DNA from 4 places in the Streptomyces sp. NPDC004610 genome. Region 2 is predicted to be linked to each of the others. Evidence: riboswitches for the same ligand, from Rfam matches in the RefSeq annotation. Region 2 holds a riboswitch; each other region holds the start of a gene.
What was found. A riboswitch is a leader RNA that binds a small molecule or an ion and turns the genes downstream of it on or off. The one in region 2 is predicted to bind cobalamin.
Positions count from the first base shown of each region.

Region 1: it holds a riboswitch for cobalamin, as region 2 does, so the genes downstream of both, ABZX40_RS22630 (energy-coupling factor ABC transporter permease) here and ABZX40_RS24680 (prenyltransferase/squalene oxidase repeat-containing protein) in region 2, are expected to answer to the same signal.
Region 3: it holds a riboswitch for cobalamin, as region 2 does, so the genes downstream of both, ABZX40_RS13945 (cobalamin biosynthesis protein) here and ABZX40_RS24680 (prenyltransferase/squalene oxidase repeat-containing protein) in region 2, are expected to answer to the same signal.
Region 4: it holds a riboswitch for cobalamin, as region 2 does, so the genes downstream of both, metE (5-methyltetrahydropteroyltriglutamate--homocysteine S-methyltransferase) here and ABZX40_RS24680 (prenyltransferase/squalene oxidase repeat-containing protein) in region 2, are expected to answer to the same signal.

Region 1 covers NZ_JBEXLA010000020.1:95,271-97,460, forward strand. Annotated here, with positions in the region: gene ABZX40_RS22625 (DUF4142 domain-containing protein) at 1-665, shown strand, start outside; cobalamin riboswitch at 758-943, shown strand; gene ABZX40_RS22630 (energy-coupling factor ABC transporter permease) at 973-1,665, shown strand; gene ABZX40_RS22635 (energy-coupling factor ABC transporter substrate-binding protein) at 1,662-2,015, shown strand; gene cbiQ (cobalt ECF transporter T component CbiQ) at 2,022-2,190, shown strand, end outside.
Region 2 covers NZ_JBEXLA010000023.1:55,113-57,302, reverse strand. Annotated here, with positions in the region: gene ABZX40_RS24680 (prenyltransferase/squalene oxidase repeat-containing protein) at 1-984, opposite strand, end outside; cobalamin riboswitch at 1,095-1,231, opposite strand; partial or broken gene ABZX40_RS24675 (MBL fold metallo-hydrolase) at 1,253-1,546, opposite strand; gene ABZX40_RS24670 (TetR family transcriptional regulator) at 1,564-2,190, opposite strand, start outside.
Region 3 covers NZ_JBEXLA010000010.1:185,122-187,311, reverse strand. Annotated here, with positions in the region: gene ABZX40_RS13955 (inorganic phosphate transporter) at 1-98, shown strand, start outside; gene ABZX40_RS13950 (hypothetical protein) at 157-378, shown strand; cobalamin riboswitch at 659-799, shown strand; partial or broken gene ABZX40_RS13945 (cobalamin biosynthesis protein) at 941-1,849, shown strand.
Region 4 covers NZ_JBEXLA010000015.1:187,365-189,554, forward strand. Annotated here, with positions in the region: gene metE (5-methyltetrahydropteroyltriglutamate--homocysteine S-methyltransferase) at 1-1,167, opposite strand, end outside; cobalamin riboswitch at 1,335-1,558, opposite strand; gene ABZX40_RS19170 (cupin domain-containing protein) at 1,644-2,190, opposite strand, start outside.

The DNA.
Region 1 (2,190 bases), on a different contig from region 2:
AGACCACCGCCGAGGACCAGAACCGGATCATCGCCAACACCCGGTGGGGGCCGCTCACCGAGGCGGACCGGGACTTCGTGGTGAAGGTCAGGGCGGCCGGGCTGTGGGAGTACCCGCTGGGCGAACTGGCCATGGAGCGGGGGACGACGGCGGAGATGAAGGAGGCGGGCAAGCATCTGATCGTGGGGCACGCGGGGCTGGACGAGCTGTGCCGCCGGATCGCCCCCGAGCTGAACATCACCCTGCCCAACCAGGCGAGCCCGCAGCAGCAGCAGTTCGTGGCGACAGTCGCCGCCGAGCAGGGCAGGTCCTTCGACTCCACGGCCGTGCAGATCATGCGGGTCACCCATGGCCAGATCTTCCCCGTCGTCGCCAAGACCCGGGCCAACACCCGCAACACCCTGGTCCGCCAGCTCGCCGACCTCGCCAACGACACCGTCCTGGACCACATCACCGTGCTGGAGAAGACCGGGCTGGTCAACCACGACCAGGTCAACTTCCAGCAGACCGTCCCGCCCAAGCTGCCCAAGGACCAGCTGACCCCGCCGCCCCCGCAGCCCGGGGCGCCCGTGGTGGTTCTCACACCGCGCCCCGATCTCGGGATCAACACCGCGAACCCGGCACCCAGTCCTTCGGCGGCGACGGGGGGCGGCCAGGTGGGCTGACCCGCGAACCCCGCGTTCCGGGCCCCCAAACCCTCGCTCCGGGCCCGCTCACGACCCGTTCCGGACCCGCTTGTCATGGTCGGGTCCGCGCACTACTGTCACCTCGCCTTGGTGAACGGGAAATCCGGTGCGGAACCGGTGCGGCCCTCGCCACTGTGATCGGGAAGTCCTGCTCCGGCCCTCACGGGCAGCCACTGGGTCCCTCGGGACCCGGGAAGGCGGAGCACGGGCGGTGGTACCCGTCAGCCAGGAGACCGGCCAAGGCGCGTCGTCCATCCACGAGGTGCTGGAGAGGGTCTGCTGAGCCATGCACATAGCCGAGGGTTTTCTGCCCCCGGCGCACGCGATCGCCTGGAGTGTCGCGTCGGCGCCGTTCGTCATCCACGGAGTGAGATCACTCACCCGTGAGGTCAAGGAGCATCCCGAGAGCACCCTGCTGCTCGGGGCGTCCGGGGCCTTCACCTTCGTCCTGTCCGCGCTGAAACTGCCGTCGGTCACCGGGAGCTGCTCCCATCCGACCGGCACCGGTCTCGGCGCCATCCTGTTCCGGCCGCCGGTCATGGCGGTGCTGGGCACCATCACCCTGCTGTTCCAGGCGCTGCTGCTGGCCCATGGCGGGCTCACCACGCTGGGCGCCAACGTCTTCTCCATGGCGATCGTCGGACCCTGGGCCGGATACGCCGTCTACCGGCTGCTCCGCCGCTCCGGGGCACCGCTGATGGCCGCGGTGTTCTGCGGCGCGTTCGTCGCCGATCTGTCCACCTACTGCGTGACCAGCGTGCAGCTCGCGCTGGCCTTCCCCGACCCGGGCAGCGGATTCCTGGGCGCGCTCGGCACGTTCGGGTCCATCTTCGCCGTCACCCAGATCCCCCTCGCGGTGAGCGAGGGACTGCTCACGGTGCTGGTGATGCGGCTGCTGGTGCAGTCCAGCAGCGGTGAGCTGACCCGGCTGGGTGTGCTGGTCGCCCGTACCTCCAAGGCACAGGCGGTGGCGCGGTGAAGCGGAACACGAGGATCAATCTGCTGTTGCTGCTCGCGGTGGCCGCGCTCGCCGTGCTGCCGCTGGCGCTCGGGCTCGGCGACCACAAGGAGGAGCCGTTCGCCGGGGCGGACGCCGAGGCCGAGACGGCGATCACCGAGATCGAGCCGGACTACGAGCCCTGGTTCTCGCCGCTGTACGAACCGCCGTCCGGGGAGATCGAGTCGGCGCTGTTCGCGGTGCAGGCCGCGATCGGCGCGGGGGTGCTCGCGTACTACTTCGGGCTGCGGCGCGGACGGCGGCAGGGGGAGGAGCGGGCGGCGGCGCCGACGCCGGCCGCCCCTTCGGGTGATCCCGCCGCGCGGGGCTGAGGGCGGGTGCTGCCGATCGACGCGGCGGCGCACGGCAGTCGCTGGCGCCGCCGTCATCCCGTCGACAAGGCCGTGCTCGGTTTCGGGCTGACCGCGCTGGCGATCTCGCTGCCGCCGTGGCCCGGTGCCGTGCTGGTGCTGCTCACCGCGCTGGTGGTGCTGCTGGGCCCGGCCG
Region 2 (2,190 bases):
GGCGGGGCCGGACGCGTCGGCCCAGGCGCGCGCGTTGCGCTCCAGCCAGGTCATGGAGGCGCGGGCCTGCTCGCCCTCGCCCAGCGCGGCCAGCGCCACCACGGCGTCGGCGGTGTTGCCGTAGTCCGGCTGGTCCTCGGCGCCGGGGAGGGCGGAGATGAGGTGGTCGTCGTTCCCGGCGAGCGTGGTGGTCAGCCAGGCGGTGGCGTTGGCGGCGGCCTGCGCGGGGGTGGTGGCGTCGGCGCACCCGGCCGTCGCGGGGGTGGCGGTCGTGTCGGGGGCCTCCGCGTTGAGGCCTGTGCCGAGGGCGCCCAGGACGCCGGCCGCGGTGGCGTCGGCGTTGGCGAGCAGGTCGCCGTTCTGCTCGGGCTGGTAGGCGAAGGCGCCGCCGCCCTCCGGGTCGTCGCAGGGGACGCTCAGGGCGAGCAGGGCGTCATAGGGGGACTTGCCGTCCTTGCGGACCTCGGCGGGTCTCTCCCCGGCGGCGGTGAGGGCGCCGACGACCAGGCCGGTGGAGTTGGTGTCGCTGGGGCCGCCGGGGGTGTAGCCCCAGCCGCCGTCCGCGTTCTGCACGGACTTCAGCCAGGTGACGGCCTTGCCGGTGGCGGCCTCGTGGTCGCCGAGTTCGGCGAGGGCCTGGACGGCGGCGGCGGTGCTGTTGGAGTCCAGGGGTGTCTTGCTGTCGCAGGCCGCCGCCGGGTCGGGGCGGAAGGCGGCGAAGCCGCCGTCGGCGCACTGCTGGCCGGCCAGCCAGTCCCCGGCCCGCGCCGCCGGGGTGACGCCCACCGACGACTGGGCCAGCAGCGCCAGCGACTGGCGCCACACACCGTCGTACGTCGGGTCGGCCGTGCCGTACAGGCCCTCCGGGATCGTCACGGAGGAGGGTGAGGATGGGGACGGGTCGGCGGCCTGGGCGAGCGGAGCGGCGACGGCGCCGATCCCGAAGGCGGCGGCGACGACCGCGGCACTGCGGCGGAACAACATGATCGGCGGGAGCCCTTTCCTGTGCGGAGGCGGGCAGCACCGGGCACCCCGGGCGGCTCGGCTCCGTATGCCTCGACGGTGCCGCGCCCGGCGGACGCCGGTGCGCATGAGCCGGTCACTGGTCCGCTGGCGGTGGTCCGGCTGAGAGCCCGGCGGGGCGGGGCTCATACGGTTGCGGGTCGGCGCCGGATTCGCACCGGCTTCCTCGCGTACGGATGTGATGACGACCTGCTCACTCTACCGGGCGCCCCGAACGGCCCATCCCGCCTCACACCGCGACATATGTCACCGGCTCGCCGCCCGCCGCCGTCGGCTCCGCCCGGCCCTGTCCACCAGCCGGCGCAGCTGGGCCTCGGCCTCGGCGACGGCGATGGTGCGGGAGGTGTGCGGGGTGCGCACCCGGGGGTGGTTCCAGTGGCGGTTCCAGGTCATCGGGGTGGCGAGCTGCCAGGGGGTGCGGGGCGCCGGGTTCGGCGGGCAGGGCGAGGAGTTCGCGCAGCCGGGCCTCGTGATGGTCGAGCAGGGAGCGGATCCGGTCGGCGGGGGCGGGGCGGTGGGCTGGGGCGGGGCCCCCGTCGGTCACCGCGTCCGCGGTGCGTCCTCCGGCGACGGCAGGTCGATCAACCGGCACACCGTCTCGATGTCGATCTTCACCTGGGCGATCGACGCGCGGCCCGAGAGCCAGGTGATCAGGGCGGAGTGCCAGGTGTGCTCGATGACGCGGACCGCGGCGAGCTGTTCGGGCGTGGGGCGGTCCAGGCCCATCGCGTCCAGGATGATCGCCGTCGTCTGCCGGGACACCTGGTCGACCTCGGGGGAGACGCTGCGGTCGGCGAAGGTGAGGGCGCGGACCATCGCGTCGGCGAGATGCGGCTCGCGCTGGAGCCCGCGGAAGGCCCGCATCAGGGTCTCCGCCACCCGCTCCGCCGCCGTCTCACCGGCCGGCGGCTTCTTGCGCAGCGTGCCGTGCATATGCTCCAACTGGGCCTGCATCGTCGCCACCAGCAGATGCACCTTGGACGGGAAGTACCGGTACAGCGTGCCCAGCGCCACCTGCGAGGACTCCGCGACCTCCCGCATCTGCACCGCGTCGAACCCACCCCGGCCGGCCAACTGCGCGCTCGCGTGCAGGATGCGGCGGCGCCGCGCCTCCTGCCGCTCGGTCAGCGGCGGCGAGTCGGCTCGCGCGCAACTGGCTTCCACCTT
Region 3 (2,190 bases), on a different contig from region 2:
CCGCGGGCGCCATCCCGGCCCAGCAGGGCGGCACGCCCGCCGCCGGCTCCGCCTCTGGTACCGGTCCCGATCCGGCCGCGCCCAAGGCCACCGTCTGAGCGGCGCCGTCCGTCGCCCTCCCCCTCCCCCCTCCACGACACTCAAGGACACAGCAGCATGGAAATCGACTGGGCGGCCCTCGGCTCCGTCTTCGGAGTCAGCCTCGTGGTCACCGTGGCCCTCGTCGGCCTGTTCACCCTCGGCATCAGCGGGCTGGCACGCCATGAGCGCGCGGCCGACAGCGGCGGGGGCGCGACGCTCGCGGTCACCGGCGCGTACGCCTGCTTCGCGGCGTGCCTGGGGGCCGTGGCGTACGGGATCTATCTGATCGTCGCCTGACACCCGCGCCGGGACGGGGCGGTCCGGGCCGGGGCGGTCCGTTCGGCGCGGGTGCGCCTGCGCGGTGGCGGGCCCGTCCGATCGTCGACCGACCCGCGTGCAGCGGTCGGCCCGCGCGCAACGGCGTGCCCGCGGGCGCGCGTTCGTCCCGCACACCCCCCACGAGGGCGGGTACCGGACCCAGGGACCTGGGTTCCGTACCCGCCCTCGTGGTGTGCGCGACGGTCGCTGTGTGGAGCTGAGCACACTCTCCTGTCGCAGGTCAGCGGCAGGTTGACGGTTTCTCCGGCCCCGTGGTGGACTGCCGGGGCCAACTACGGCGACACGAGAGGAAGCCGGTGCGAATCCGGCGCGGTCCCGCCACTGTCACCGGGGTAGAACCCCCCGGGAGCCAGGAACTCTCACCGCCGCTTCGTCGAACCAGGGCGCGGACACCCTGAGTGAGGACATGTCGCCATGCTCGGCTGCCGATCGAGGCTCGCCACCGGACCTGGACACGGATCCGGACCCGGAACCGGGACCCCGCTCCCCCTGACTTCCGCCTCCGCGGCCGGCTGAGCCGATGTCCGCCGAACGCGACTTCGCGTACGGCGCCGCCGCCGGACTCCTCGGTGACCTGCTCCTCGGCGATCCCCGCCGCGGGCATCCGGTCGCCGTGTTCGGACGGGCGGCGGGCGCCGTGGAACGACTGCTGTGGCGCGACCACCGGGGGTGGGGCGCGCTGCACACCGCCGTGTGCGTGGGCGGCGCCACCGCCCTGGGCCTGGCGGCGACCCGCGCGGTACGGTCCTCCGCCGCCGCCTCCGTCCTGCTGACCGGCGCCGCCACCTGGGCCGTGGTCGGCGGGACCTCGCTGGGGCGGGAGGCTCGGGCGATCGGGCGCGCGCTGGAGCGCGGGGACGTGGCCGGGGCGCGGGCGCGGTTGCCGCATCTGTGCGGGCGGGACCCGCAGGCGCTGGACGCCGACGGGATCGCGCGGGCCGTCGTGGAGTCCGTGGCCGAGAACACCTCCGACGCGGTGGTGGGGGCGCTGGTGTGGGGGGCCGTGGCGGGGGTGCCGGGGCTGCTGGGATTCCGGGCGGTGAACACTCTGGACGCGATGGTGGGTCACCGGTCGCGGCGGTACCGGCGCTTCGGATGGGCGTCCGCGCGGCTCGACGATGTGGCGGGCTGGCCGGGGGCACGGCTGACGGCCGCGCTGACCGTCGTCGCCGGAGGTGATCCGCGAGGGGCCTGGCGGGCCTGGCGCGAGGACGCCGACCGGCATCCGAGCCCCAACGCCGGGGTCGTGGAGGCGGCGTTCGCGGGCGCGCTCGGTGTGCGACTCGGCGGGACCCTGTCGTACGCGGGCCGGGTCGAGCGGCGCCCGGTGCTGAACGGGACGGGGCGGGCGGTGACGGTCGCGGATGTCGAGCGGGCGGTACGGGTGTCGCGGCGGGTGCAGTGGCTGGCGCTGGGGGTGAGCGTGGCGGGGGCGACTTGGCGGACGTGGGGGCGGGGGCCTGCCGGCGGGGGCGGGGGGTTGGCGAAGGCCGGGTTGGCGAAGCTGGGGTTGGCGAAGGCGGGGCTGGGGAACCGGGGGTCGCAGAACCCGGGGTTGGCGGAGCGCGGGTCGCGGAACCCGGGGGCGCGGAGCCTGGAGTCGCCGAAGCCGGGGGCGCGGAACCCGAGGACGCGGAGCCTGGAGTCGCAGAGCCTGGACTCGGCGAAGCCGGAGTCGCAGAACCCGAGGACGCAGAACCTGGACTCGCCGAGCCCGGGGTCGCCGAACCCGGGATCACAACACCCGAAGCTGCCGAAGGCCGGCTCGCA
Region 4 (2,190 bases), on a different contig from region 2:
GTTGGCGGCGAGTTGGGCGGCGATGGCGTCGGTGCCCTCGGCGAGGCCCCTGGCCAGGGTGACGATCTCCGCGCTCTTCTGCCGGGCGAACGCCAGCCAGCGCCTGACCTGCGGTGCGATGTCCCGCTCGGCGGAGGCGTCCAGGGGGACGTGGAGGAGGGAGCAGGAGGCGGCCACGTCCACCCGGTCGGCGAGACCGAGCAGGGTGCCCAGGGTGGCGAGGGAGCGGGTGAGGTCGTTGACCCAGATGTTGCGGCCGTTGACGACCCCGGCGACCAGGCGCTTGCCGGGCAGTCCGCCGACCGCCGCGAGGGCGTCCAGATTGGCGGCGGCGGACTCCGTGAAGTCCAGCGCCAGGCCCTCGACGGGGGCCTTGGCCAGGACGGGCAGGGCGTCGCCGAGGCGGTCGAAGTAGGAGGCGACGAGGAGCTTCGGGCGGTCGGTGAGGGCGCCGAGGTCGCGGTAGGCGCGGGCGGCGGCGTTGAGGTCGGCCGGGGTGCGGTCCTGGACCAGGGCGGGTTCGTCCAGCTGCACCCAGTCGGCGCCGGCGGCCCGCAGATCGGCGAGGATCTCGGCGTACACCGGCAGGAGCCGGTCCAGCAGGGTCAGGGGGTCGAAATCGGCGGCCACACCGGGCGCGGGCTTGGCGAGGAGGAGGTAGGTGACCGGGCCGACCAGCACCGGGCGGGCGGTGAGGCCCAGGGCGAGGGCCTCCTTCAGCTCGCCCACCTGCTTGCCGGGGTCGGCGGAGAAGACCGTGTCCGGGCCCAGCTCGGGGACCAGGTAGTGGTAGTTGGTGTCGAACCACTTCGTCATCTCCAGCGGCGCCACGTCCTGCGTGCCGCGCGCCATCGCGAAGTAGCCGTCCAGGGGGTCCGCCGCGACGGCGGCCCGGTGGCGGGCGGGGATCGCGCCGACCATGACGGTGGTGTCGAGGACGTGGTCGTAGTGGGAGAAGTCGCCGGTGGGGACCTCGTGGACCCCGGCGTCGGCGAGCCGGCGCCAGTTGCTCCGGCGGAGTTCGGCGGAGGCGGCCCTCAGGGCGTCGGCGCTGACGCGGCCCTTCCAGTAGCCCTCGACGGCCTTCTTCAGTTCCCGGTGCTGACCCTGGCGGGGGTAGCCGTACACGGTGGCCCGTGCTGCCGCGGCTGCGGGCTTGGTGGTCACGGAGATCTCCTTCGCGAGATGAATCCCTGAGATCCCGGCGACGGGACGGGGGCGCGAAGGGTGACGGAACCGGGCGGCCCGGCCCGTGCGCTGCGGGGCACGGTCGTCCGCCTGACTCTGTACGCCGACCCGCCCGCGAAGGTCACCGGAATGTCCGCGCACGAGTGGTTCGCGCATGGGCGGCTGGCAGGTCTTCGGACTCGCGGGCGCGTCCTGACGAGATCAGGACCCCTACTGGCCGTCGCTTCCCAGGCCCGTTCTCCCGGACCCAGTGCGTATGACGGCGGTCGTTCCCACTCACCGCTGCGGGGCAGTCCCGGATTCCCACCGGGTTCCCTCTTGCGACGCTCCCGCCTGGCGGACGGGGCGAACCAGCTGCGTCGGTCACCCTAGCCGCTCGGACACCGCCCGTACATGACGTCTCACCCGTGCCGCGCCCGGGGGAGCGGGCACGGCACGGGAGCGGGAGGCACCCCCTAGGGCCGGTCCGCCGGGGTGGCGGGCGGGTCGTAGCGCAGCGGGGTGAGCTGCTGGACGTCGTAGCGCAGCCGCAGGGCGGCGATGGCGGAGTGATCGATCTCTCCTTGGGCGGCGAGGATGTCGAGCAGTTCCTCGAAGTACCGCTCGTGCGCCGGGGGCGGGGCGGCCTGGAAGAGCACCCGGGCCGGTTCGGGGCCGGTGTTGGCGAAGGCGTGCGGGCATCCGGGCGGGACGAACAGCAGGGTGCCGGGGCCCGCCCGCACCGCCCGCTCCCCGGCGGCGGACTCCCACTCCCGCCAGTGGTCCGGGGTCCTCACCAGCGGCTCGAAGGCCAGCACCTCCAACTCGCCCTCGATGACGTAGAACAACTCCTCGCTGTGCGTATGGGTGTGGGCGCCCACATCGAAGCCGGGCGGGACGACGACCTCGAAGGTGGAGGCCGCCCGGGAGTGCTCGCCGGTCACCTTGAAGGTGACCCGCTGGGCGGCGACCGCCACGGTCCGCCCCCGGCCGGGCGGCAGGATCAGCGGCCCGGCGGACGCG